Regions from separate parts of the Erwinia sp. 009765445 genome, predicted to be linked through region 4. Evidence: predicted binding sites of a transcription regulator. Region 4 holds the regulator's gene; each other region holds the start of a gene.
What was found. Region 4 encodes LexA, which represses DNA repair genes until DNA is damaged. Its sites were predicted from a motif close to TNCTGTATGTACATACAGNA; they were not measured.

Region 1 (6,035 bases), on a different contig from region 4:
ACGTCAATATGCAGCAGATGATCCACCACGCGCTCGCGGATATAGGCGCGGGCGACCTTGCTCAACTCAAAGGAGAACGCATCCACAATGTGCTGCTGTTCTACCGGCGTCTGGCTGTTCCAGAACAGGCGCGGCTGGGAATAATACTCACCGAACGACGGGCTGCGATCGCGCACCTTATGACCTTCGATTCGCTCCTGATAGCTTTCAAAACCACCACGATGGGGAGACGGTGGCGTTTCGCGCGGCCAGTTATCATTGATGGAATTTGGCTCGTAGTTGGCCGGATTGGTATCAATGTCCATCCGGTGCATCCCCTGGCGCTGGAAGTTGTGATACGGGCAGACAGGCCGGTTGATCGGGATTTCATGGAAGTTCGGCCCGCCCAGTCGGCTGATCTGCGTATCGGTATAGGAGAATAACCGGCCCTGCAGTAGCGGATCGTTAGTGAAATCCATGCCGGGCACGATATGGCCGGGATGGAAAGCAACCTGTTCAGTTTCAGCAAAGAAGTTGTCCGGGTTGCGGTTCAGCACCATTTTGCCGATCAGCTCGACCGGGACCAGCTCTTCCGGGATCAGCTTGGTGGCATCCAGCAAATCGAAGTCGAATTTGAATTCGTCCTCTTCCGGGATCAGCTGCACGCCCAGTTCATACTCCGGGAAGTCTCCGGCTTCAATCGCTTCCCACAGGTCACGACGGTGGAAGTCAGGATCGCGGCCGGTGAGTTTTTGCGCCTCGTCCCAGAGCAGGGAAGCTTTTCCGGCAACGGGCTTCCAGTGAAAGCGCACAAAGGTGGCTTTGCCTTCAGCATTGATAAAGCGGAAGGTGTGGATGCCAAAGCCTTCCATAGTGCGGTAGCTGCGGGGAATACCGCGGTCGGACATCGCCCAAATTACGTTGTGCAGCGTTTCCGGCTGCAGGGAGACGTAATCCCAGAAAGTGTCGTGCGCGCTCTGTCCCTGAGGGATTTCATTGTGCGGTTCAGGTTTAACCGCATGAACAAAGTCCGGGAATTTATGCGCATCCTGAATGAAGAACACCGGAGTGTTGTTGCCCACCAGGTCAAACACACCTTCTTCGGTGTAGAACTTGGTCGCCCAGCCACGGATATCACGCACGGTATCGGCCGAGCCAGCGCCACCCTGCACGGTGGAGAAACGCACAAAAACTGGCGTCAGTTGCCCGGGATCGCGCAGGAAGTCAGCTTTGGTGACGTCACTCATATCGCGGTACGGCTGGAAGTAGCCGTGTGCGGCGGATCCACGTGCGTGGACGATACGCTCAGGGATTCGTTCATGGTCGAAATGGGTGATTTTTTCGCGCAGGATAAAATCTTCCAGCAGCGTCGGCCCACGGGTACCGGCTCTCAGTGAATTCTGATCGTCGGCAATGCGTGTGCCCTGATTAGTAGTCAGGGGGAAATTTTCACTGCCTTTGCGGAACGTTCCCAGCGCGTCAATTTTGGCGTTGCGGGTATCGGGAGCTTTCAGGCTGCCAGGCGCAGTTGGCTGTTTGCCGGGCGGCGTTGGCTCCGCCGCAGGTTTGTGCGATCCATCTGCTGGTGCCAGAGAATCCATGCCCGGCTTTGCCGAGTCTGGTCCGGTTAATGGGGCGTTATGGCTTATTTCCTTGTTATCAGTTTCTTTCGACATGCTCACGGCTCCTGTTATTGTCGTTACAGACATCAGTAACTATAGAACAATAAAAAAAAAGGCTGGCACCAGGTCAGCCCTCAGGGAAAAGTCGCGAGTCAGTTAGCGGTGCGCTAACTCCACGTCATTTTCCACTTCGCTGTTCATCAGCGACTTATCGGTCTGCTTCAGCCACTGGCTGGTCAGCGTACCGGCGGTCATCGAACCGTTAACGTTCAGCGCGGTACGGCCCATGTCGATCAGCGGTTCAATCGAGATCAGCAGCGCCACCAGCGTGACCGGCAGGCCCATGGTCGGCAGGACTATCAGCGCAGCGAAGGTCGCACCGCCGCCCACACCGGCCACACCGGCAGAGCTCAGCGTGACAATCCCCACCAGCGTGGCAATCCACATTGGGTCAAAGGGGTTAATACCCACGGTTGGCGCAACCATCACCGCCAGCATGGTCGGATAGAGACCGGCACAACCGTTCTGACCGATGGTGGCACCGAAGGAAGCCGAAAAGCTGGCGATGGATTCCGGGATGCCGAGACGACGGGTCTGTGCCTCAACGCTCAGCGGGATGGTCGCGGCACTGGAGCGGCTGGTGAAGGCAAAAGTGATCACCGGCCACACTTTCTGGAAGAAGCGCTTAGGGTTCACGCCGTTGACCGACAGCAGCAGGGCGTGCACGGCAAACATCATCGCCAGGCCCAGATACGAAGCCACTACAAAGCCACCGAGCTTGATGATGTCATTCACGTTGGAGCTGGCCACCACTTTGGTCATCAGCGCCAGCACGCCGTACGGCGTCAGCTTCATGATCAGGCGAACCAGTTTCATTATCCATGCCTGCAGCACATCAATGGCAGCCAGCACCCGTTCCCCTTTTGGTTTGTCATCCCTCAGCAGGTGCACGGCAGCAACGCCCAGGAAGGCGGCAAAAATCACCACGCTGATAATAGAAGTCGGGCTGGCACCGGTCAGGTCAGCAAACGGGTTCTTCGGTACAAACGACAGCAGCAGCTGTGACGTGGTCAGGTCGGCTACTTTGCCGACGTAGTTTGACTGAAGTGCGGCCAGGCGGGCCGTTTCCTGCGCACCCTGCACCAGACCGTTAGCATTCAGGCCAAACAGCCAGGTGACGAATACACCAACCAGCGCGGCAATGGCCGTGGTAAACAGCAGTACGCTAATGGTCAGCACGCTGATTTTTCCCAGCGATGAGGCGTTATGCAGACGAGCCACGGCGCTGAGGATTGAGACGAACACCAGCGGCATCACAATCATCTGCAGCAGTTGGACGTAGCCGTTGCCGACGATATTGAACCACGAGATGGATTCTTTCAGCACCGCGCTGTCGGAACCGAAGATGGCATGCAGGCTCAGCCCGAACAGAACGCCGATCACCAGACCGACCAGAACACGTTTAGACAGGCTCCAGCTGACACTGCCGGTTTTAGCAAGGATCGCCAACAGGACGATAAAAGCCGCCACGTTAGCTATTAATGGAAGGTTCATCCCCAGATCTCCAGTGGTGACGGGGTTTGTCCTCACCCCGTAAAATGACAGATAATTTTCAGCGCGCAACAAGTGCACCAATGTGCGAATGGTATCAGTTGAGTGAAGTGCAGCTATATATCCAAAAAGAATGGGTTATAACTATTTGGTTTTAATGGCCTATTTAATGCGCTATTTGGTGATTTATAAAGCGATTCATGCTGTTTTGTACCGAATTAACCATCTGTGCAGGCCAGCCGCTGGCACCGAATGGAGGCATTCCCTGCGGGAACCACATGGCATAGCCGACCAGTGCCAGGCATAACACCCGTTCCAGCTGGTTACCTTTCTGGCTGTGAAGCAGCGGCAGGCGGAAGCGCCACCGGCATGGCCACAACAGGGGAACGCCAGCCGGGGTCAGCATATCGGCCGCGATATGGCTGAGGTAGCCCAGCACCAGGCCCTGAAAAGCATCGGCGGGGATCACCCATTCAGAGGGAATTTTAAGCTGGAACAGCACCACTCCGCCGATCACCGCCAGCAGACTGTGGGTAAAGCCACGGTGACCAAAGGCCCGGGCGATGGGTTGTGACAGCCATTTCAGGCGCTGGCCGAGGGTGGATTTGGGGTGATCGATATCTGGCAGCAGGCAGGTCAGCAGGGCCGCAGGCACAATATGCCACCAGTCACCACTGGTCAGCTCGGGCGTCAGTTCGGCCCGTTTGGCAAAAATTGCACTGGCAATGGCAAAAATAACGTGGCCTTCGGCCGTCATGGAAAACACCTGGCTGCAGAACTGTCGATTCATCCAGTATAGGGGATATATACAGTGGAATAAATATGTGACGCTGTAACGAAAGATAAATAGTTAGCGCAGGCTGTCGAACGAAATGGCGGACAGCTTATATTCTGCCCGCAGAGAGGTTATTTGTCGTGCAGGGCGGCTGATGTCAGGTCATTCAGCGAGGAAAGTTGCACGTCGGCCAGCGCCCAGCGCGGGTCTGCAGCGAGTTCAGCGGCTGGCACCACAATAGATCGCATACGCGCTGCTTTGGTGGCAATCATGCCATTAAAGGAGTCTTCCAGCGTCACGCAGTTCAACGGGTCAACGCCCAGTCGTGCGGCAGCATCCAGGTAAACTTGCGGATGAGGCTTGCTGTAAGGCAGCGCTTCAGCGGAAACCAGCACTTCAAAGTAGCCGCGCAGGTCGAACATCTCCAGCACTCGTTCGAGCATATGCAAGGGAGAAGCAGAGGCAAGACCGATTTTCAGTCCCTCGGCTTTACACAGGCGCAGTGCCTGTTCGACGCCCGGTAATAAAGGACGGGTTTCCTCAACCAGATTCAGGGAACGGGCAATGATTCGCCGGGTGACTTCCTGCTGGTCCGGGCCACTCCACGGCAGCGTTTCATACCACATGCGGACCACCTGATCGATGCGCAGGCCGAGCGTATCAGGCAGCTCGCTGCGCCTGGAGAGATCGATATCCAGCGTACCAAAAATATCCATCTCAGCACGTTCCCACAGCGGTTCGGAATCAATCAGTAAACCATCCATATCAAAAATTGCAGCCAGCACAGGGCGTGAGTAAGACATAATTCGGCTCCGTTAAAATTTGCACACACCTTAGCATGAAGCTTTCGCCGACAACATCCGGAGATTTACATGGTTAAAGCGCCATTTATGGCGACAGGGTCACTTTTTTCAGGCACATTTTTCACCCTGCGGGTAAACTTACAGCTTCACACTATAAGGATTGAGAAAGCATGACTTATCAACAGGCTGGACGGGTCGCGATACTCAAGCGGGTCGCTGGCTGGATTATTTTTATTCCGGCGCTGATTTCAACACTGATTTCGCTGATGGGATTCCTGGAAAAAAGCCGCGAGAAGCGGGAAGGGATCAATGCTGTGATGCAGGATTTCTCCCACGTTATGATTGATATGGTCCGTTTTAACACCGGCTTCCTGAACTCATTCTGGAACAATTCGCCGGTGCCGGACTTTAATCATGGCGGAAACGTCTCTTTCTGGATTATCTACGTGCTGATCTTCGTGGGTCTGGCGTTGCAGGCTTCGGGGGCCAGAATGTGGCGTCAGTCACGCCATATTAAGGAAGGGATTGAGGATCAGATGATCCTTGAGAATGCCAGGGAAACAGAAGGGCGCAGCCGCCAGCAGCTGGAAGAGAAAATTGTGGTGCCACGTCACACTATTTTCCTGCAGTTCTTCCCGCTCTATATCCTGCCGATAGTGATTGCCGTGGCGGGCTACTTCATGCTTAAGCTGTTAGGCTTTATCTACTGAATCTGCGGCATGAGACGCACTCAGGCCGGGCGGGCATGCTGTTTGCCCAGCTCATCTTCGTCCAGCAGGGCACCCACCGCCCGCTGGGCTTCTCCCAGCCAGTGACCGCCAAACACGTTAGCCCGGTTCAGCAGATAGTAGAGCTGGTAAACCGGCTGGCGCAGCAGATAATCGGCGGGCAGTGGCCAGACCGACTCATAGCCTTCAAAAATCTCTTTTGGCAGCTCTGCAAACCAGCCCAGCATCGCCAGGTCACATTCCCGATCTCCCCAGTAACAGGCCGGGTCGAAAATCCACGGCCCGTTGGCGCTGGCACCGCAGTTAGCCGGCCAGAGATCGCCATGCAGTAGAGAAGGTTGAGGATGGTGGGAGCCAAGAACATCCTGAGCGCAGCGGGTGATCAGCTCAATGTCGCCATACTGGATGCCTTTCTCCGCAGCCAGTTGCAGCTGCCAGCCAATGCGTTGCTCGGCAAAAAAGACCGACCAGCGACGGAGCCAGCTGTTGGGCTGGGGGGAAGTAGTGATGTTGTTATCATAATCGAGGCCGAACTGCGGCTGTTCGCTCCACTGATGAAGGCGCGCCAGTTGCTCAC
Region 2 (6,035 bases), on a different contig from region 4:
TCCGGAGTCATCGAGTTAATCATCGCAATCGCCCGATCCCTGTCGCGGGAGAAGGTTCTCAACAGCGCACCCGCGCCGTTGGCATAGGAAACAATCGTCGCATAGCGCATTGTTTCCGGATTACGGATGCCGGACAGCGACTGGTCCTGCAGGATTTTCAGGTACGCCGTGCCGATATCAATGTTCTTCACCGGGTCACGCAGCTCCGAGCTGGTTGGCTGGCCACGTCGTCCCTGCACCCGATACACTTCACGCCCCGCCGTGGAGGCTTTAATCTGCATCAATCCAATGGCATTCGACTTGCTGACTACCGTTGGATTGCCGCCCGATTCGACCGAAATAATCGCGTCAACCAGCTTCTGATCGATGCCATAGTTATGGGCCGCATTCTCGGTAAACAGTGACCAGGCCTGCGCCACCTTTTCCGGTGGGGCTTTGGTCAGCGGCGTTTGCTGCTGCTGAGTCACTGTCTGTTTGTGGGGTTCACTGGCGCAGCCCGCCAGCAGTAACACACCCAGTATCGAAACTGTTTTCACGCTTATCACGCTATATTCATCCTCAGAGCCTTAGCCTCGCGCTTTATCATATCTGCTGCCGGGCAAGAGAAAATTACCGTAACTCTGAATTTCACCGGGGTGAGAGTGACTTCAGGGCGGCTTTTCGTCATCATCAGTCGTATTGGACCGCCAGTGGCGTAAAATGATTCACCAGCTCTGCATAAAAATCACACAATTTGCAGCAAAAGGCGACTTTTTTTATTCCGGAGCGGAGAAAGGCTATTGAAAAGCGGCCATTCCTGCGCCGCTTTGAGGGTAAAAGTGAAGATTATGTCGATTACTCCCCGCTCTTTTCATCTGATTGCTCCTTCTGGCTATTGTCATAATCAGCAGGCGGCACAGCTGGCCGTGGAACGGCTGCTGGCTCAGGGGCATCAGGTCGCTAACGCTGAAGCGATCCTCCGCCGTGAGCAACGTTTCGCGGGCAGCGATGCCGAGCGCCTGGCTGACCTCCATCAATTAATCCAGCCTGATTGCCAGCCTGATATCGTGCTGGCCGTCCGCGGCGGCTATGGCGCAACCCGCCTGCTGCCCCACTTCGATGCCACAGCGCTGGCCGTCCGTCTGGCAACATACCCGCTGGCTATTTGCGGCCACAGCGACTTTACCGTTATCCAGCTGGCTCTGCTGCAACAGGGTGCCATTACCTTCAGTGGGCCGATGCTGGCAGGCAATTTTGGCGCTGAGGCTTTATCTGATTTCACTGTCGATCACTTTTGGCGCGCGCTGACTTCGCCTAAATTTACTGTTGAGTGGCAAACGGAACGGCACGAACAGCAGGTTGATGTCTCTGGCAGGATCTGGGGCGGCAATCTGGCCATGCTAGTTTCGCTGGTCGGTACGCCATGGATGCCGCAGATTGATGACGGCATTCTGGTGATCGAGGATGTGAATGAACATCCGTTCCGCGTGGAACGAATGCTGCTACAGCTGGCACAGAGCGGCTTGCTGGCACGACAAAAAGCGATCGTCACCGGGAGTTTTACCGGAGCAAAACTGACTGATTACGACAATGGCTACGACTTTGACAGCGTCTGGACGCTGATACGTCAGGTCACTGGCCTGCCGCTGGTAACCGGTCTGGAATTTGGCCATCACTGGAATACCGTGACGCTGCCGCTGGGCGCTCAGGGACACCTGCAGGTCAATGGCACCACCAGCAAGCTGACGCTATCAGGACACCCGACGCTGCCGTAAACATCCGGGAGCACCCATGAAGCAGCTGTATGAAGACCTCTGGGTATCCACACCGGAGTTTCCGCCCAATGAATTTGAACCAGCGCTGATGATGCATGGTTTCCTGCTGCAACATGGACGTGGCAATCTGCTGATTTCAAGGATTGAGAATGCTGAAGACCATAACGCGATTGGCGATCTTGGCGGCTCAATCCGTCACTATCTCACCCACTGGCATGAAGCGGGACCGGGCGCCCGCATCCTGCAACAACGCTTCAATTCCGCTCTTTACTGCCATAACCGTGCGCTGGGGCCGATCAGTACATTTGCTGAGGCTGACGACACTTTTAACCAGGCTGAAGTACACTGCGGCAGTTTTCACGTGGTGCCAACACCAGGCCACACGCCGGGCAGCACCAGCTATCTGTATGCTTCACCCTACGGCAAAACGTACCTGTTCGTTGGCGATACGGTTACGCTTTATCATGACCGATGGGTCACGGTGCTGGTGCCTGAGAGCAATGAAGCCGACCTGAAACAGTCGCTGGAGTTTTACCGCGCGCTGCGGCCAGATGTGATCCTGATGGGTACAACAACCGCGCATCTCTCCTGGCAGGAGGTAACCATGCGTGAGTGGCTGGCGTTGCTGGATGAAGCGGAAAGTTCGCCGCTGGATCTGCGCCAGCGGCTGCCCGAGTAGCCGGGCTTAAAGCGTTTTAGTCAGATAAAAGCGCTGATGAACCCGGGGATATTCATCCAGTTGAAAGCGTACAACATAGCCCAGCTTTTCGTAAAAAGGCCGGGCCTGGAAACTGGCGGTATCAACCTGCGCATACACGCAGCCGCGCAGGCGAGCCTCTTCCTCAGCCGCTTTCATCAACGCCGTACCTGCCCCTTGCCCGCGAAGAGACTCGCTGACCCACAGCATATTGATCCTTAGCCAGTTGCCAAGGGTAGAGCCGGTCAGTCCTGCAAGTTTGCGGCCTTCCGGTCCGTTGATAAACACCCCGATGTCTTTCATCTCATCGATGTTGATGTGCTTTGCGTTGAAGGCAACTAACCCTGCCAGGACTTCGGCAAGATCTTCCGGTGTCGGGTTGTGCGATAAAATGACTTCCATCCTTAATTCTCCGTTGTGATCAAGGAACCTGATAGCAGAGGGTCACAGCTGTGGAAAGAATCAGTACAGAAACAGATTACATTTAAATCAGGATCAGGATTCTACATTCCCGGACGCATCGGTGCGTTGCAGGGTTACCGTGCTGTTCTCTTTCTCGCTGGTGCGGCTGCAGGGCACCAGCTTCTGGCCGCCACTATAAGAGAAATAAGTTTCGTCATCGGACTTATTGACGATCATCTGGTCGCCATTGCGGAACAGCGTTATCGCCACTTTCACGCCGTTATCGGTACGGGACTGCTGGTCCCCGGCGGCTATCTGAAAGTTATCACCTGGCCACATAACGGTGGTCAGGCCATACTGGGCGTTGGTCACAGTCATGGTCGGACGACCCGGGCAGGTAATCTGGAACTCGGTGTTAAGCATTGGCGGCGAGGCGTTCGAGCCCCAGGCCGCAATTGAGGTGCAGGCCAGTAAGCCTCCGGTGACTAAAGTGCGAATCATGGGCAGGGTTCTCCAGGCTTTCTCTCTGATTTCGTTAACATTCAGGCCAAAAAGCCTGGCACACAATTCTGCCCATGTCGCCTGGTTTACACAATCAGACTCCGCCTGGAGTCTCAGTTGTTCAGGCTGCTCATCTCTTTGATATCCGCCTGGTTAACCGCCTGCTGCTTACCGTTTTCGTCGGTGTAAATCACCATGCCGGTGGCTTTATCCTCCTGCGGCTTGCCCTGCACCACCACGGTACTGCCATCTTTCATATGCATCACATGGTCGCTGGAACACCCGGCCAGCAGCGCTGTCGTCGCCAGAATGATCGCCATAATCAGTTTGTTTTTCATCATGCATTCCCTTTTGTTGTAAGACCCTAACCAGTGTAGTTCAGCATAAAAAGTTATTGAAGATTGCCGCATTTAACTGTATTTTTATCCAGCACTTGCAACCAGGATCCCCTCACATGTTTGTTGAACTGATTTACGATAAGCGCAACGTCGCCGGTTTGCCCAATGCACAGGAACTGATCCTGAACGAGCTGGAGAAGCGGATCCAGCGCGTGTTTCCGGATGCCGAAGTGAAGGTCAAACCCATGCAGGCCAACGGGGTAAAAACCGATGCCAGTAAGAGTGACAAGTCAGTGATGCTGCGGATCATTGAAGAGATGTTTGATGAAGCGGACCAGTGGCTGGTCGCAGAAGAGTTTTAAGTTCTCAACGCTTTGCTGGCTTGATATTCACGGTTAAAGCGTAAATATTGCCACTCCGCACCAGGAACCGAATTCGTTGCCTAAAGTTTTACCGCCCTTCGCCGAAGATGTTCACAAGACCACTCTCTGGGAACATCATTATGGCTATTATTTTCATCCCTTCGCTGGCAGGGCTGCTGCTGAATGCCGAGCAGCGCAAAGGCTGTTTACTGACTCAGCAGGAAGTGGAAGCCATCCGCGACAGCGCTACCTGTATCTCCGTGCCGGACGGCATAGCGCGAAATCTGGATCCCTCCAGGGGATACACGGATATCGATCCGCAAAGATGTTGGGAAGAGTGGTCACTCTCCCGCACTGCCGGTCTGGTTAAAAGCGCCTGACCCGCAGAAATTACCCTTTTGCCCTCTGGGCTATTTCGGCATACAGCAGATCGTATACCTTTGCCGCATGAGCTGAGCTGTCCCGCAGCATCTGGATCGCCTCTTCCAGCGTTTGCGGCTCAATCTGACCCACAATGCGCCAACCTAAGGCAATGTTCTTCGCCTCTTCCAGTCGATTGGGCTGATGTTCAACGGACGCAGCTTCTGACACAGAATTCTCCTGATTTGAGTTTTGGCCCTATTTTACGGACCATCGTCTTGCCATCTCAACCCTTGTTTTTTTCAGTAACCTCATTTTGGCGTATATTTACGATTTTTTGACGAAAAAGGCTGTTTCCTGAGCCAAAAATGCTCCCTGGTCGCAAAAATACAGACTAATCCTGGGCGCCGAACTGCACTATTTCACCGTTTTTAGTCTACTGCCAGCCCTTTTTTATTAAAAAAATCGCCAGTTTCATTCAGACTTAAAAAAAACTGCCTTTTCGGGCGGTTTCAGCTTCCTCTAATTGATTAGCTAGAGTAAGGGAATTTTCGGTCAGTCCCGTTGACATTAAGGGTGATGTATCCTGCAGGAGCAGTGCCCTCATGTGTTGCAGCCTCAGCCGTTGCCATGGTAACTACGCCGTTTTCATGCGCGTCTGTCCCCGCCAATCCATTATGAAAACTTAAGCGTGTGTCAGGGGTCACTGTACCAATAGTGGTCTCATCAGTGACCGCTGACAGATCCGCTGTAAACAAGGAACACTCCCCGGATTCGCGGCGGTTCCTGACGGATTGGTCGTGGACAGCTTGCTGACCATTTCCAGCATCCACTGCTGATTGACCTTCTGAAAAGCGAATTTACCGATGCGGTACCAGGTATCCGTCGTTGAGGTATTGGTCAGCTTATAGCCGCTGTACCACCCTGCTTTCATCGAGCCGGTCATCACCGTGCCGTCACCCTTCGCGCCAAAGTGATAAAGATTGACCAGCCCGGTGTCGTTAATGATGCGCTTCCAGTAAAAGCCGCTGCCCTTTGCCATCGAACCTCCGTCACCGGCCAGCGTGGTGGTCCCCAGGAAACCGACAAAATCACCGCCTCCGTGGAAGGAAGAGTCCTTGTCGTAGTAACGTTGAGTGCGGCAATGTCTCCCGCTTTGGTTGGTGAGGTGGTGCTCAGATCTGCAAAGCAGTTCACTTCGATCATAATTACCTCCAGTGTGGTTCAGCGATTTACGATGGGATGCCCGGTTGGGCCAGAATGACAGGGCGTCAGAGCGACGCCCTGAGGAGTTGTTTCTGCAAACGGTCAGGCTGGTTCATTGAAAATTATTTCGCGACCAGCTTCTGGGCCAGCGCGACAATTTCTCTGAACTCGCCAACGTCGTGACCAATAAAATTGAGCAGTTTGCCCACTTTATCCAGCAGAGGATCATTGGCGATAAGACTGCCAGCCTGCCCAGTGCTGCTGGCGACTGGGTCGGCCTGAGCCAGTGTCAACCTGGAATCAGTAACAGCTGCAATGGGGGTAATACTGTTAACCGCCACCGGATCCGACATCACCTGAGCGTGAAGCGAATCATAAGCGGCGGTAGCGGCAACCGGGCCGGATGCCAGTTGTG
Region 3 (6,035 bases), on a different contig from region 4:
GCGTGGGCGCGGGCGGTTCCGGGCATGTGACAGGTTACAGCGCCGTACACCAGGCTTTTGAACAGCAGATGGCGAAGTGGCTCGGCTATCCGAGAGCGCTGTTATTCATTTCCGGTTTTGCCGCGAATCAGGCGATTATCGCCGCAATGTTGGGGAAAGATGAGCGTATCTTCGCCGATAAACTGGCCCATGCTTCGCTGCTGGAGGCTGCGGCACTCAGCCCGGCTACGCTTCGGCGTTTCAGCCATAATAAGCCAGATTCGCTGGCAAAATTGCTCAGTGCGCCAGCAGAGGGCGGCGAAAAACTGGTGGTCACCGAGGGCGTGTTCAGCATGGATGGGGACAGTGCGCCGCTGGCCGAATTGCATCAACTGACCAGGCTGCACGGTGGCTGGTTGATGGTGGACGATGCTCATGGCGTGGGAACCACCGGCGAGCAGGGCAGAGGCAGCTGCTGGCAACAGCAGGTGAAGCCGGATCTGCTGGTGGTGACCTTTGGTAAAGCCTTTGGTCTCAGCGGTGCGGCAGTGCTTTGCAGCGATGAAACCGCAGATTATCTGCTGCAGTTCGCCCGCCATTTGATTTACAGCACGGCAATGCCTCCGGCTCAGGTCTGCGCACTGCAGGCCTCGCTCTCCTGTATTCAGCAAGGTGATGAACAGCGTGAGCTGCTGCAACGCAATATTGCCCAGTTTCGTCAGGGAGCTGAGCAGTTGGGGCTGGCGATATCACCCTCCGCTACCGCTATCCAGCCGCTGATCGTCGGTGAAGAAAACCGGGCGCTGCAGATGGCTGAGGCGCTACGGCAGCGGGGATGCTGGGTGACGGCTATCCGTCCGCCAACCGTGCCGCCGGGAACGGCCAGATTACGCATTACCCTGAGTGCGGCACACCAGCAGGAAGATATTGCACGACTTCTGGAGGGGCTGGATGATGCAAACCGTCAATAAGCAGGCGATTGCCCAGGCCTTCGGGCGGGCAGCGCAGAGTTATAACCAGCATGCCGAACTGCAACGTATGAGTGGAGAACAGTTGGCTTTTCATGCCAGACGGCAGCAGGGCCAGAAAATACTCGACGCAGGCTGTGGTCCTGGCTGGTTCAGCCGGCGTTGGCGCAGCGCCGGAAATCACGTTACCGCTCTGGATCTGTCAGCAGAAATGCTGAGTCAGGCCCGGATGGAGCAGACTGCTGACCGCTATCAGCCGGGCGATATCGAGGCATTACCCTTTGCGGAGCCAATGTTTGATCTGTGCTGGAGCAACCTTGCGGTGCAGTGGTGCAGCGAGTTAAGTGTGGCCCTGATGGAGCTGCGGCGTGTGACGCTGCCAGGCGGGCAGGTTCTGTTCTCAACGCTGGCTGCCGGATCGCTGAGTGAACTGAATATCGCCTGGCAAACGCTGGATCTTCCCGCCCCGGTGAACCGCTTTCTCAGCGTTGCCGCGATAGCGGAAGCCGGAGAGCCGGTGGGCGTTCAGCTTCATCAGCAAACGCTGACGCTGGGTTTCCCGGACGTGCTCAGTGCGCTGCGCTCGCTGAAGGGAATTGGGGCAACCCACCTGCATCAGGGGCGCAGCGGGGGGTTATTAAGTCGCCGTCATCTGCAGCAGCTTAAGCTGCACTGGCCGCAGGATCAGCGGGGTTTTCTGCTGAGTTATCATCTGGTTTATGGAGTGATTGATTGTGAGTGAACGTTGGTTTATTACCGGCACTGATACCGAAGTCGGGAAAACTGTTGCCAGCACCGCGCTACTGCAGGCGGCGAAAGCAGCAGGTTTTTGCAGCGTGGGCTACAAACCGGTAGCTTCCGGAAGTGAGATGACTGCGGAAGGCATTCGTAACGGTGATGCGCTGGCTTTGCAGCGCAACAGCGTGCTGTCACTGCCTTATGACTGCATCAATCCGTTAGCCTTTCTGGAACCCACTTCTCCGCACATTGTCAGCGCGGAAGAGGGCAGACCGATTCATTTCTCACAGCTTTCTGCCGGGCTGGCGGAGCTGGCAAGCCAGGCCGACTGGGTACTGGCCGAGGGGGCTGGCGGCTGGTTCACGCCGCTGTCGGAAGAGAAAACTTTTGCGGACTGGGTGTTGCAGGAACAGCTGCCGGTGGTGCTGGTGGTGGGCATTAAGCTGGGTTGTATCAATCACGCGATGCTGACGGCGCAGGCCATTCAGGCCAGCGGACTGCGGCTGGCTGGCTGGATCGCCAACGATATTCTGCCACCCGGTAAGCGGCATGCTGACTATCTGGCCACGCTGCAAAAGCGGCTTCCGGCCCCGATGCTGGGTGAGATCCCTTACCTCACCGACAGCGCCCAGTTTGACCAGTTGGGCAAGTATGTGCAGCTTCCCGTGTAAATTACGATACGGTCAGCCAGGTATTAACCATGCTCTCATCCAGCAGCGCGACCCTGCCATGCGCCACGTTCCTTCCCCGGTGCAGCAGCAGAAAGTAATCAGCCACCTTGCGAATAAACGAGATGCGCTGCTCAAGCAGCAGAATGGTCAGGCCAAAATCGTGATTCAGCCGGTGGATCAGATTGCCCATCTCTTCCTCCAGCCAGGGTGACATGCCCTCGGTAGGCTCGTCCAGAATCAGCAGTTTTGGTTGCAGCACCAGCGCACGGGCCAGTGCCAGCTGCTGCTGCTGATCGATGGTCAGCTCGCCGCTGCGCTGGTGACGCAGGGAATGGAGCGCCGGGAACAGGTCATAGACCATCTGGGGGATTGCACGGTGGCGCTCAAGACCAGCGCCTGCCAGCAGGGCAATCTGCAGGTTATCCTCCACGCTCAGCTGCGAGAAAATCTGCCTTCCCTGTGGCACATAGCCAATCCCCAACGCGGCACGCTGCTCCACCGGCTGCAGCAGCAAATCCTGTGGTGGCAGATTAGCTTCCTGCCAGATCATCGACCCGCTGTTAATTGGCAGGTGACCCATGATGCAGTTGACCAGTGTGGTTTTTCCCATGCCGGGCCTGCCCAGCACGCCGGTACAGGTGCCGGGTGGCAAATCGAGATCGACATCCCACAAGATATGATTTTGCCCGTAAAACTGGTTAATCGAACGTAAGCTGAGCATCTGACACTCTCCTCCAGACAATTGATCGTACCTGATTGCATCCGCTCTCAGTTGTGTGGCAAACGGTTATACCTTCGAAACGCCTGCGGCCTTTGCTTCCCGCTATGCGAACAGTAGCGAGAGGCAGTTAAAGATTATCTTGCAATTCGTGGGCCAACTTATGCCACTTCGCTTAACAAGGTGAAAGAGCAGGCGAACGCTGCCAGTGATTGGTCAGAAATGTTAAACAATTGCCCCAGGGTATTTCCTGGTGCACTTTGTCAGTGCTGCGGGTTAATCATTTCTGGTGCAGTTGCCTGTCACAGAGGCAGAGAAGCCTGGCAAAAACCTGAAAAAAAAACGGTTAAAAAGGGTAGCCGCAATGCAGAAAATATGCATTTCAGGCCCGCCAATACTCAGGAAAGAAGCGAAAATAATTCCAAAAAAATTATTTGCGGGTCCGATCGCAGGTCAGGGATGATTTATACACATCAGACGGCTCGGGCGCTGAAATCAGTTATCCACCATTCCTGTGGATAACCATGTGCATGAGCGGCTGAAAACCTGCAGGAAACGAGAGCGGGCGCGGCTTGAGCACGAGTTGATGCGAAACTCGGCTCGGAAGGCAATAATATAAAAATCAACTAGTTAATGAAAATCAAGCAACTGAAATTGTCACCATAATTCGGGCCGCGTATTTTGTCAGGATTTCTTGACAAATGTTAAAGTTTCACCCTGTCTGGGGATAACCTCCTGCAGACTCTGACTTTTAGTTCCGGCTGGTCCTGCAAAAGTGCGTTGTTGCCATTTACCGAAGCATCATGCAAAATTACTGTGATTATATCCAGTATTTTTTGCTGGTAAAATCGACGCGGCGGAGTAAAATTAGAGTCCGGTTTGTGTGATCCATCAGCAGGTAGCCATTCAATGAGCAAAGTCTTTAAACTCAACTCCGATTTCAAACCTTCCGGTGACCAGCCGGAGGCAATCCGTCGTCTCGAAGAGGGACTGGAGGATGGGCTGGCTCATCAGACGCTACTCGGGGTCACCGGCTCCGGTAAAACTTTTACCGTGGCTAACGTGATTGCCGACCTGAACCGCCCGACGATGGTACTGGCGCCAAACAAAACTCTGGCAGCTCAACTTTACGGTGAGATGAAGGAGTTCTTCCCGGATAATGCGGTGGAGTATTTCGTCTCCTATTACGACTACTACCAGCCGGAAGCTTATGTTCCAAGCTCGGACACCTTTATTGAAAAGGATGCTTCAGTTAACGAACACATCGAACAGATGCGTCTGTCGGCCACCAAAGCGTTGCTGGAGCGGCGGGATGTGATTGTGGTGGCTTCGGTATCGGCCATTTATGGTCTGGGCGACCCCGATCTCTATCTGAAGATGATGCTGCACCTGACGCGCGGCATGGTGATCGATCAGCGGGCGATTCTGCGTCGTCTGGCTGAGCTGCAGTACACCCGCAACGACCAGGCTTTCCAGCGTGGCACCTTCCGGGTGCGTGGCGAAGTGATTGATATCTTCCCGGCAGAATCAGATGACTATGCGCTGCGCGTTGAGCTGTTCGATGAGGAAGTGGAGCGATTATCGATTTTCGACCCGCTGACCGGGCAAATTGATTCGGTGATCCCGCGTTACACCATCTACCCCAAAACGCACTACGTTACCCCTCGCGAGCGGATTTTGCAGGCGATGGAAGAGATCAAGGTAGAGCTGGTGGATCGCCGCAAGGTACTGCTGGAGAACAACAAGCTGCTGGAAGAGCAACGCCTGTCGCAGCGTACACAGTTCGATCTTGAAATGATGAATGAGCTGGGCTACTGCTCGGGGATTGAAAACTACTCGCGCTACCTTTCTGGCCGTGGTCCGGGTGAAGCGCCGCCAACGCTGTTTGACTATCTGCCTGCCGATGGCCTGCTGGTGGTGGACGAATCGCACGTCACTATCCCGCAAATTGGCGGCATGTATCGGGGGGACCGGGCGCGTAAAGAGACACTGGTGGAGTATGGTTTCCGCCTGCCTTCAGCGCTGGATAACCGCCCGATGAAATTTGAAGAGTTCGAGGCGCTGGCACCGCAGACCATTTATGTTTCCGCGACGCCTGGCAATTACGAGCTGGAGAAGTCGGGTGGCGAAGTGATTGACCAGGTGGTGCGCCCGACCGGGTTGCTCGATCCGCTGATTGAGGTCCGGCCGGTGGGTACTCAGGTGGACGATCTGCTGTCGGAAATCCGCAAGCGGGTGGCGATCAACGAGCGCGTGCTGGTCACGGTGCTGACCAAGCGCATGGCGGAAGACCTGACCGAATATCTGGAAGAACACGGCGAACGGGTTCGTTACCTGCACTCGGATATTGATACCGTCGAGCGGGTGGAGATTATCCGCGACCTGAGGCTGGGCGAGTTCGACGTGCTGGTGGGGATCAACCTGCTGAGGGAAGGGCTGGATATGCCGGAGGTGTCGCTGGTGGCCATTCTGGATGCGGATAAAGAGGGCTTCCTGCGCTCCGAGCGCTCGCTGATCCAGACCATCGGGCGTGCAGCGCGTAACGTTAACGGCAAAGCCATCCTGTATGGCGATAAGATCACGCCGTCGATGGAGCGGGCGATTGGCGAAACCGAACGCCGTCGGGAGAAGCAGGAGATCTACAACAAAGAGCGGGGCATCGTTCCGCAGGGGCTTAACAAGAAAATCGCCGATATTCTTGAGCTGGGGCAGGGGATCAACAAGAACAAAACCAAAACTCGCGGCAAAGGGCCTCGCAGCATCGTGGAAGACGATGCGGTGCCAATGGATATGTCACCCAAAGGGCTGCAGAAGAAAATCCACGAGCTGGAAGCGAAAATGCAGGAGCACGCGCAGAACCTGGAGTTCGAAGAAGCGGCTCATGTTCGCGATCAGTTGCATCAGATGCGCGAGCTGTTTATCGCCGCTTCCTGAGGTCATTCTGTTTGGCAGGCCGCTGTC
Region 4 (6,035 bases):
GTCCCACCCATTGCGTCGTTGCGTGCATCATAATAATTGCCTGCAGCCAGCGCGCTGAGCGGAGCAAGAAATAAGGCGGGGAACAAAACAGGCAGGGAAAACCTGCTTAACTTGCTGAATTTATATGCCATTTTACCTTAAACCCATCCAGAAAGAGGAGAAAGCGCTTATCAAAAGCGTGCACACTGCATCTGACTGCATAATGAACATACAGACGGCAATTCATTGCTGTGAATTAAGGGACAATGCAGGGGCTTTTCTGCTCATTGCTAATTTGTTTATCTGTTATCAGACTAATGTATAAGCCTGTTATCTCGGTTTTTTCTGTACAGAACTGTCTTAAACCCCCTTATCAAGGTAGTCAGTAACATTTCAGGCTGCAACTAACATTAATAGAGTTTTATTGAAATTTTATGGCACAACTAACAGAGTGAAAAAGTTTAATATCACTTCACAATTAACGCTTAATGCAAATACCAGTTATTTTCAGAGCGCATTCAGCCGGTTAAGCCTGATTAATCTGGTCAAAAGGCGCGATGGGGCGGGATTCGGCGTTTTGCAGCGGGCGTGATAACATAACAATCTGATCTGGCCCCGGGGAAAGTTATGAACGTAAGCAGTGCTGAAAAAATCCTGTCGCAGGCTGAGGCGCTCTGTCAGCAGCGCAATGTCCGGCTTACGCCGCAGCGTCTGGAAGTGCTGCGTCTGATGAGCCAGCACCATGGTGCCATCAGCGCCTATGACCTGCTTGACCTGCTGCGGGCCACTGAGCCACAGGCAAAACCGCCAACTATTTACCGTGCGCTGGATTTCCTGCTCGAACAGGGTTTTGTGCATCGTGTCGAGTCAACCAACAGCTATGTGGTCTGCCACCATTTCGAAGAGCCTTCGCACACGTCGGCGATGTTAATCTGCGATCGCTGTGGTGCCGTGGCGGAAAAGCATGCTGATGGCGTTGAAAAAATCTTAAAATCGCTGGCCCTGTCTTCAGGCTTTGCCCTGACCAATAGCGTTATCGAAGCGCATGGATTGTGTCGCGAGTGTGTGGAAGTGGAAGCCTGTACACATCAGGATGCGTGCCAGCATGACCATACCGTCAACACGAAAAAGCGCGGGCGTTAAACATAAATAGAGTGACTGATTGACTCTGGAGAGGAATTTTCGGGGGGAAATAAGGACTGGAAAGGTAAGTGGCACTTTCCGTGTGCCAGAGTAGGAGCATCGTCCTGAAACACTTACTTCATATCAGAGAACAGGTCAGAAGCGGTGGTTATTTTGGCTTTCCCAGTCGCTGACTTCTTTCTCAGCCTGGTCTTTCGCATAGCCATAACGCTCCTGAATTTTACCAACAAGCTGATCTCGTTTGCCTTCAGCGACGGTCATATCGTCATCAGTCAGCTTGCCCCATTTTTCTTTCACTTTACCTTTTAACTGCTTCCAGTTACCGCCGGCTTCGTCTTTATTCATCTTGTCACTCCTCGACCTTAGGTGCTAACAGTTTTAGTGGAATCGTCTCAGCAAAAGCTACAACAGCAATATAAGTCGCTACTTAACAGCTGAACTCACAGATAATAATAGTATATAATGGAGGTTTTGCCTGTCATGGCGAATTTCTGGCCCGAAAAAGGAACAGAAAAGAGATAAGAGATAGCGAAAAGTCAGGGAGATCATGAACTAACGAAGCGGCAAACTTAAGTAACTAAATATGTCAATCAGCGAACCAGCTGCTGTTCTGCCAGTGGCGTCGCCAGATAAACCAGAGGGTCACGCCACGCAACAGCAGGAACACCGTCACAGCCAGCCACAAGCCATGATTGCCCAGCAATGGCACGGTAAACAGCGTCAGCCCGTAGCCCAGTGCTGCAATCACCATGCCGTTGCGCATCTCGCTGGCACGAGTGGCACCAATGAACATCCCATCCAGCAGATAACACCACACGCCGCAGACAGGCAGAACTATCTGCCAGAACAGGTAAGCGTCCGCCTGCTGCCGCAGTTCAGGCAGTGAGGTGAGTAACTCAATAATACAGGGCCCGGAAAAGGCATAGAACAGCGAAAACAGCAGCGCAACCACCCCGGCTTGTCGGCACGCTGCGCGCCAAATCGACAGTAGCTTGCTGCCATCCCGCGCTCCGTATGCTTCACCCGAGCAGGCTTCCACCGCGTAGGCAAAGCCATCCAGCGCATAGGCAGTAAAGGTCAGGAACATCATCAGAACGGCATTCACCGCCACCACCTCAGCGCCAAGGCGTGCGCCAAAGATGGTCAACGAAACAAAGCACAACTGCAGCAGCAGCGAGCGCAGCATAATATCGCGGTTCAGACGCAGCAGCCTGGCAATGTTCCCCTGCCACGCCGTTTTCAGCATCGCCAGGGAAATGCCACGCAGCTTCATCACCCGCCAGACCATCAACAGCCCGATAATCAGCGTGACATATTCGGCAATGGCGGTGGCCGCAGCGGCACCTTCAACGCCCCACTTCAGACCGATCACCAGCCACAGGTCCAGCACGATATTCACCAGGTTGCCGACCACCAGCAGGATCACCGGGGCCCGGGCGTACTGCACGCCAAGCAGCCAGCCCAGCAACACCAGATTTGCCAGCGTGGCCGGGGCACTCAGCCAGCGAATATTCATAAACAACGCGGCCTGATGTAACACCGCAGGGTCGCCACCGACTATCGACAGCGCAAGATGGTTCAGAGGGGATTTCAGCAGGATAAAGGCCAGCCCGGCCAGCAGCGCAATCAGCAGGGGCTGCATCAGGGCCCTTGCCAGCGCGGGTTTGTCGCCTGCGCCAAAGGCCTGTGCGGTCAGCCCGGTGGTACTCATGCGCAGAAACAGCAGCAGCATAAACAGAAAGCTGGTTGCGGTGGTCCCCACCGCCACGCCGCCAAGATAGCTGGGGCTGTCGAGATGACCAATGACGGCGGTATCGACCAGCCCCAACAGCGGAACGCTGACGTTCGACAGGATCATCGGCAGCGCGAGCCGCCAGAGGTGTTTATCTGAAGAGGTCAGAAATCGCACGATAAATAGGGATTACAACCAGTTACCGTTGCGGATCACACCCACAGCCAATCCTTCAATCGACAGCGTCTGCTGACGAAGATCGACCACAATCGGCTGGAATTCGCTGTTTTCTGGCAGCAGCTGCACCACATTGCCCTGCTTCTTCAGGCGCTTCACGGTCACTTCATCATCAATACGTGCCACCACAACCTGGCCATTACGCACGTCCTGGGTTTTATGCACGGCCAGCAGGTCACCATCCATAATGCCGATATCTTTCATCGACATACCGCTGACGCGCAGCAGGAAATCCGCACTGGGTTTGAACAGGCCAGGGTCAACCTGATAGTGGCCTTCGATATGCTGCTCGGCCAGCAGCGGCTCACCGGCGGCGACGCGGCCAATCAGCGGCAGGCCTTCCACTTCTTCTATCATCAGACGGATTCCGCGTGATGCGCCGGAAACGATCTCAATCACCCCTTTACGCGCCAGTGCTTTAAGGTGTTCTTCAGCCGCATTGGGGGAACGGAAGCCAAGCTGCGTAGCGATTTCCGCCCGCGTTGGCGGCATGCCGGTCTGGTTAATATGGTCGCGTATCAGCTCATAAACCTGTTGCTGCCTTGCCGTTAATGCTTTCATCCCGCCCCCTGGTTGTTTATACAGTCGACTGTGAGTATATACAGGTATTTACGCGATGAAAACCTAAACATGGAGAAAAAACACTGAACCCGTCAGATTGAGCAAACCTTAGCCCAGATGCGCAAACAGGAGCGTTATCCAGGTAAATAGCGCCAGCAAAATAGCCAGCAGCACGGCGGCGGACCCCATATCCTTCGCCCGGCCAGATAAAGGATGAAAATCGCTGCCGATACGATCGACTACCGCTTCAATCGCGCTGTTGATGATCTCAATGATGATCACCAGCACCACAGAGCCAATCAGCAGCACGCGCGTGATCGCATCCACATCCAGCCAACAGGCCACCACAATCGCGACAATCACCGCAATCGCTTCCTGGCGGAAGGCCGCTTCGTTGTGCCAGGCGGCACGCAGGCCTTTCCATGAGTAGCCTGCGGCTTTTATGATTCGGGTCAATCCGGTGACGTTATTTGCCATAATGAGGGAACCCTTTGTGATCTTTAACGTCAATGTGTGAGTGGCGCACATTTTGCAACACCACAGATCTCGCAAGCGCTTTCTGGTATGCTTGCCGCGCTTTGCTAACAAGAGGCTTCATGTTGTCTATGTCAGGTTGGCGTAATTTATATTATAACTTATTGAATTTACCGGTTAAACTCCTGGTAAAAAGTAAAGCGATTCCTGCCGAGCCGGTCGCTGAGCTGGGGCTCGATACATCGCGCCCTATTATGTATGTGCTGCCGTACGATTCAAAGGCCGATCTTCTGGCGCTGCGAGAACAGTGTCGCAAACAGGATCTCCCCGATCCTCTCGATCCGCTGGAAATTGACGGTACCGTACTGCCACGCCATGTATTTATCCATGATGGCCCCCGCGTGTTCCCCTATTTCATGCCGAACGTGGAATCAGTAAAGCTGTTTCACGAGTATCTGGATCTGCACCGCAGTAACCCGCTGCTTGATGTGCAAATGGTGCCGGTATCGGTGATGTTTGGCCGCGCACCAGGCCGTGAAGTGCAGGGCGACGATCAGCCTCATCTGCGGGTGCTGAACGGTGTGCAGAAGTTCTTCGCCGTACTGTGGCTGGGCCGCGACAGCTTCGTGCGTTTTTCGCCGATTGTTTCGCTGCGCCGCATGGCTACTGAACACGGTACGGACAAAACCATTGCCCAGAAGCTGGCAAGAGTGGCCAGAATGCACTTTGCCCGCCAGCGTCTGGCCGCAATTGGCCCTCGTCTGCCGGTGCGTCAGGATCTGTTCAATAAGCTGCTGCAGTCCAAAGCTATCGCCAAGGCGGTAGAAGATGAGGCGCGCAGCAAGAAAATTTCCCATGAAAAAGCTCAGCAGAACGCCGTCGAGCTGATGGAAGAGATTGCCGCAGACTTCTCCTATGAAGCGATCCGCCTGACCGACCGCGTGATGGGCTGGACGTGGAGCAAGCTGTATCAGGGGATTAATGTGAATGGCGGCGAGCGCGTGCGTCAGCTGGCACAGGACGGCCATGAAATCGTCTACGTGCCCTGCCACCGCAGCCACATGGACTATCTGCTTCTCTCCTACGTGCTTTATCACCAGGGGCTGGTGCCGCCGCATATCGCCGCCGGTATCAACCTGAACTTCTGGCCAGCAGGCCCGATTTTCCGCCGTCTGGGCGCGTTCTTTATCCGTCGTACCTTTAAGGGCAACAAGCTCTATTCCACCGTGTTCCGTGAATACCTGGGTGAGTTGTTTACCCGTGGCTATTCGGTGGAATACTTTGTGGAAGGCGGCCGCTCCCGTACCGGTCGTTTGCTGGATCCGAAAACCGGCACGCTGTCAATGACCATCCAGGCTATGCTCCGTGGCGGCAACCGTCCTATCACGCTGGTGCCGATCTATATCGGTTACGAGCACGTGATGGAGGTGGGAACTTACGCCAAAGAGCTGCGCGGTGCGACTAAAGAGAAAGAAGGCTTTATGCAGATGGTCAACGGGTTGCGCAAGCTGCGTAACCTGGGCCAGGGCTACGTTAACTTTGGTGAACCGCTGCCGCTGGTTAACTACCTGAACAAGCACGTGCCGGAATGGCGTGACTCTATCGACCCTATCGAGGCACAGCGCCCGGCATGGCTGACGCCTGCGGTGAACGATATTGCTCAGCGCGTGATGGTGCGTATCAACAACGCCGGTGCAGCTAACGCCATGAACCTGTGCGTAACCGCCCTGCTGGCTTCACGTCAGCGTTCACTGACCCGTGAGCAGTTGACCGAACAGCTGGAATGTTACACGCAGCTGATGCGCAACGTGCCATATTCGCCGGACTCCACCGTGCCGGATATGACGCCAGAAGCGCTGTTGGATCATGCGCTGGGCATGAACAAGTTCGAGATTGAGCAGGATAATAT

Region 1: the regulator LexA is predicted to act here: its motif matches at 3,929-3,948, upstream of AC3Y5R_RS12990 (metal-dependent hydrolase).
Region 2: the regulator LexA is predicted to act here: its motif matches at 3,767-3,786, upstream of AC3Y5R_RS11705 (DinI-like family protein).
Region 3: the regulator LexA is predicted to act here: its motif matches at 3,887-3,906, upstream of uvrB (excinuclease ABC subunit UvrB).

What each region holds. Positions count from the first base shown of each region.
Region 1 is NZ_JBYUWC010000010.1:125,986-132,020, reverse strand. It holds gene katE (catalase HPII) at 1-1,655, opposite strand, end outside; gene AC3Y5R_RS12995 (L-cystine transporter) at 1,758-3,155, opposite strand; gene AC3Y5R_RS12990 (metal-dependent hydrolase) at 3,319-3,909, opposite strand; gene hxpB (hexitol phosphatase HxpB) at 4,059-4,730, opposite strand; gene AC3Y5R_RS12980 (YniB family protein) at 4,901-5,440, shown strand; gene AC3Y5R_RS12975 (fructosamine kinase family protein) at 5,461-6,035, opposite strand, start outside.
Region 2 is NZ_JBYUWC010000009.1:62,736-68,770, forward strand. It holds gene emtA (membrane-bound lytic murein transglycosylase EmtA) at 1-536, opposite strand, end outside; gene ldcA (muramoyltetrapeptide carboxypeptidase) at 828-1,754, shown strand; gene AC3Y5R_RS11685 (MBL fold metallo-hydrolase) at 1,771-2,433, shown strand; gene AC3Y5R_RS11690 (GNAT family N-acetyltransferase) at 2,440-2,853, opposite strand; gene AC3Y5R_RS11695 (hypothetical protein) at 2,947-3,354, opposite strand; gene AC3Y5R_RS11700 (YgdI/YgdR family lipoprotein) at 3,468-3,695, opposite strand; gene AC3Y5R_RS11705 (DinI-like family protein) at 3,809-4,054, shown strand; gene AC3Y5R_RS11710 (hypothetical protein) at 4,195-4,434, shown strand; gene AC3Y5R_RS11715 (hypothetical protein) at 4,445-4,645, opposite strand; partial or broken gene AC3Y5R_RS11720 (amylovoran biosynthesis protein AmsF) at 5,367-5,620, opposite strand; gene AC3Y5R_RS11725 (hypothetical protein) at 5,743-6,035, opposite strand, start outside.
Region 3 is NZ_JBYUWC010000024.1:33,944-39,978, forward strand. It holds gene bioF (8-amino-7-oxononanoate synthase) at 1-950, shown strand, start outside; gene bioC (malonyl-ACP O-methyltransferase BioC) at 931-1,689, shown strand; gene bioD (dethiobiotin synthase) at 1,682-2,356, shown strand; gene AC3Y5R_RS21560 (ABC transporter ATP-binding protein) at 2,358-3,077, opposite strand; gene uvrB (excinuclease ABC subunit UvrB) at 3,984-6,008, shown strand.
Region 4 is NZ_JBYUWC010000025.1:36,285-42,319, reverse strand. It holds gene AC3Y5R_RS21870 (conjugal transfer protein TraF) at 1-131, opposite strand, end outside; gene zur (zinc uptake transcriptional repressor Zur) at 607-1,122, shown strand; gene AC3Y5R_RS21860 (CsbD family protein) at 1,258-1,467, opposite strand; gene dinF (MATE family efflux transporter DinF) at 1,709-3,031, opposite strand; gene lexA (transcriptional repressor LexA) at 3,044-3,652, opposite strand; gene AC3Y5R_RS21845 (diacylglycerol kinase) at 3,761-4,129, opposite strand; gene plsB (glycerol-3-phosphate 1-O-acyltransferase PlsB) at 4,258-6,035, shown strand, end outside.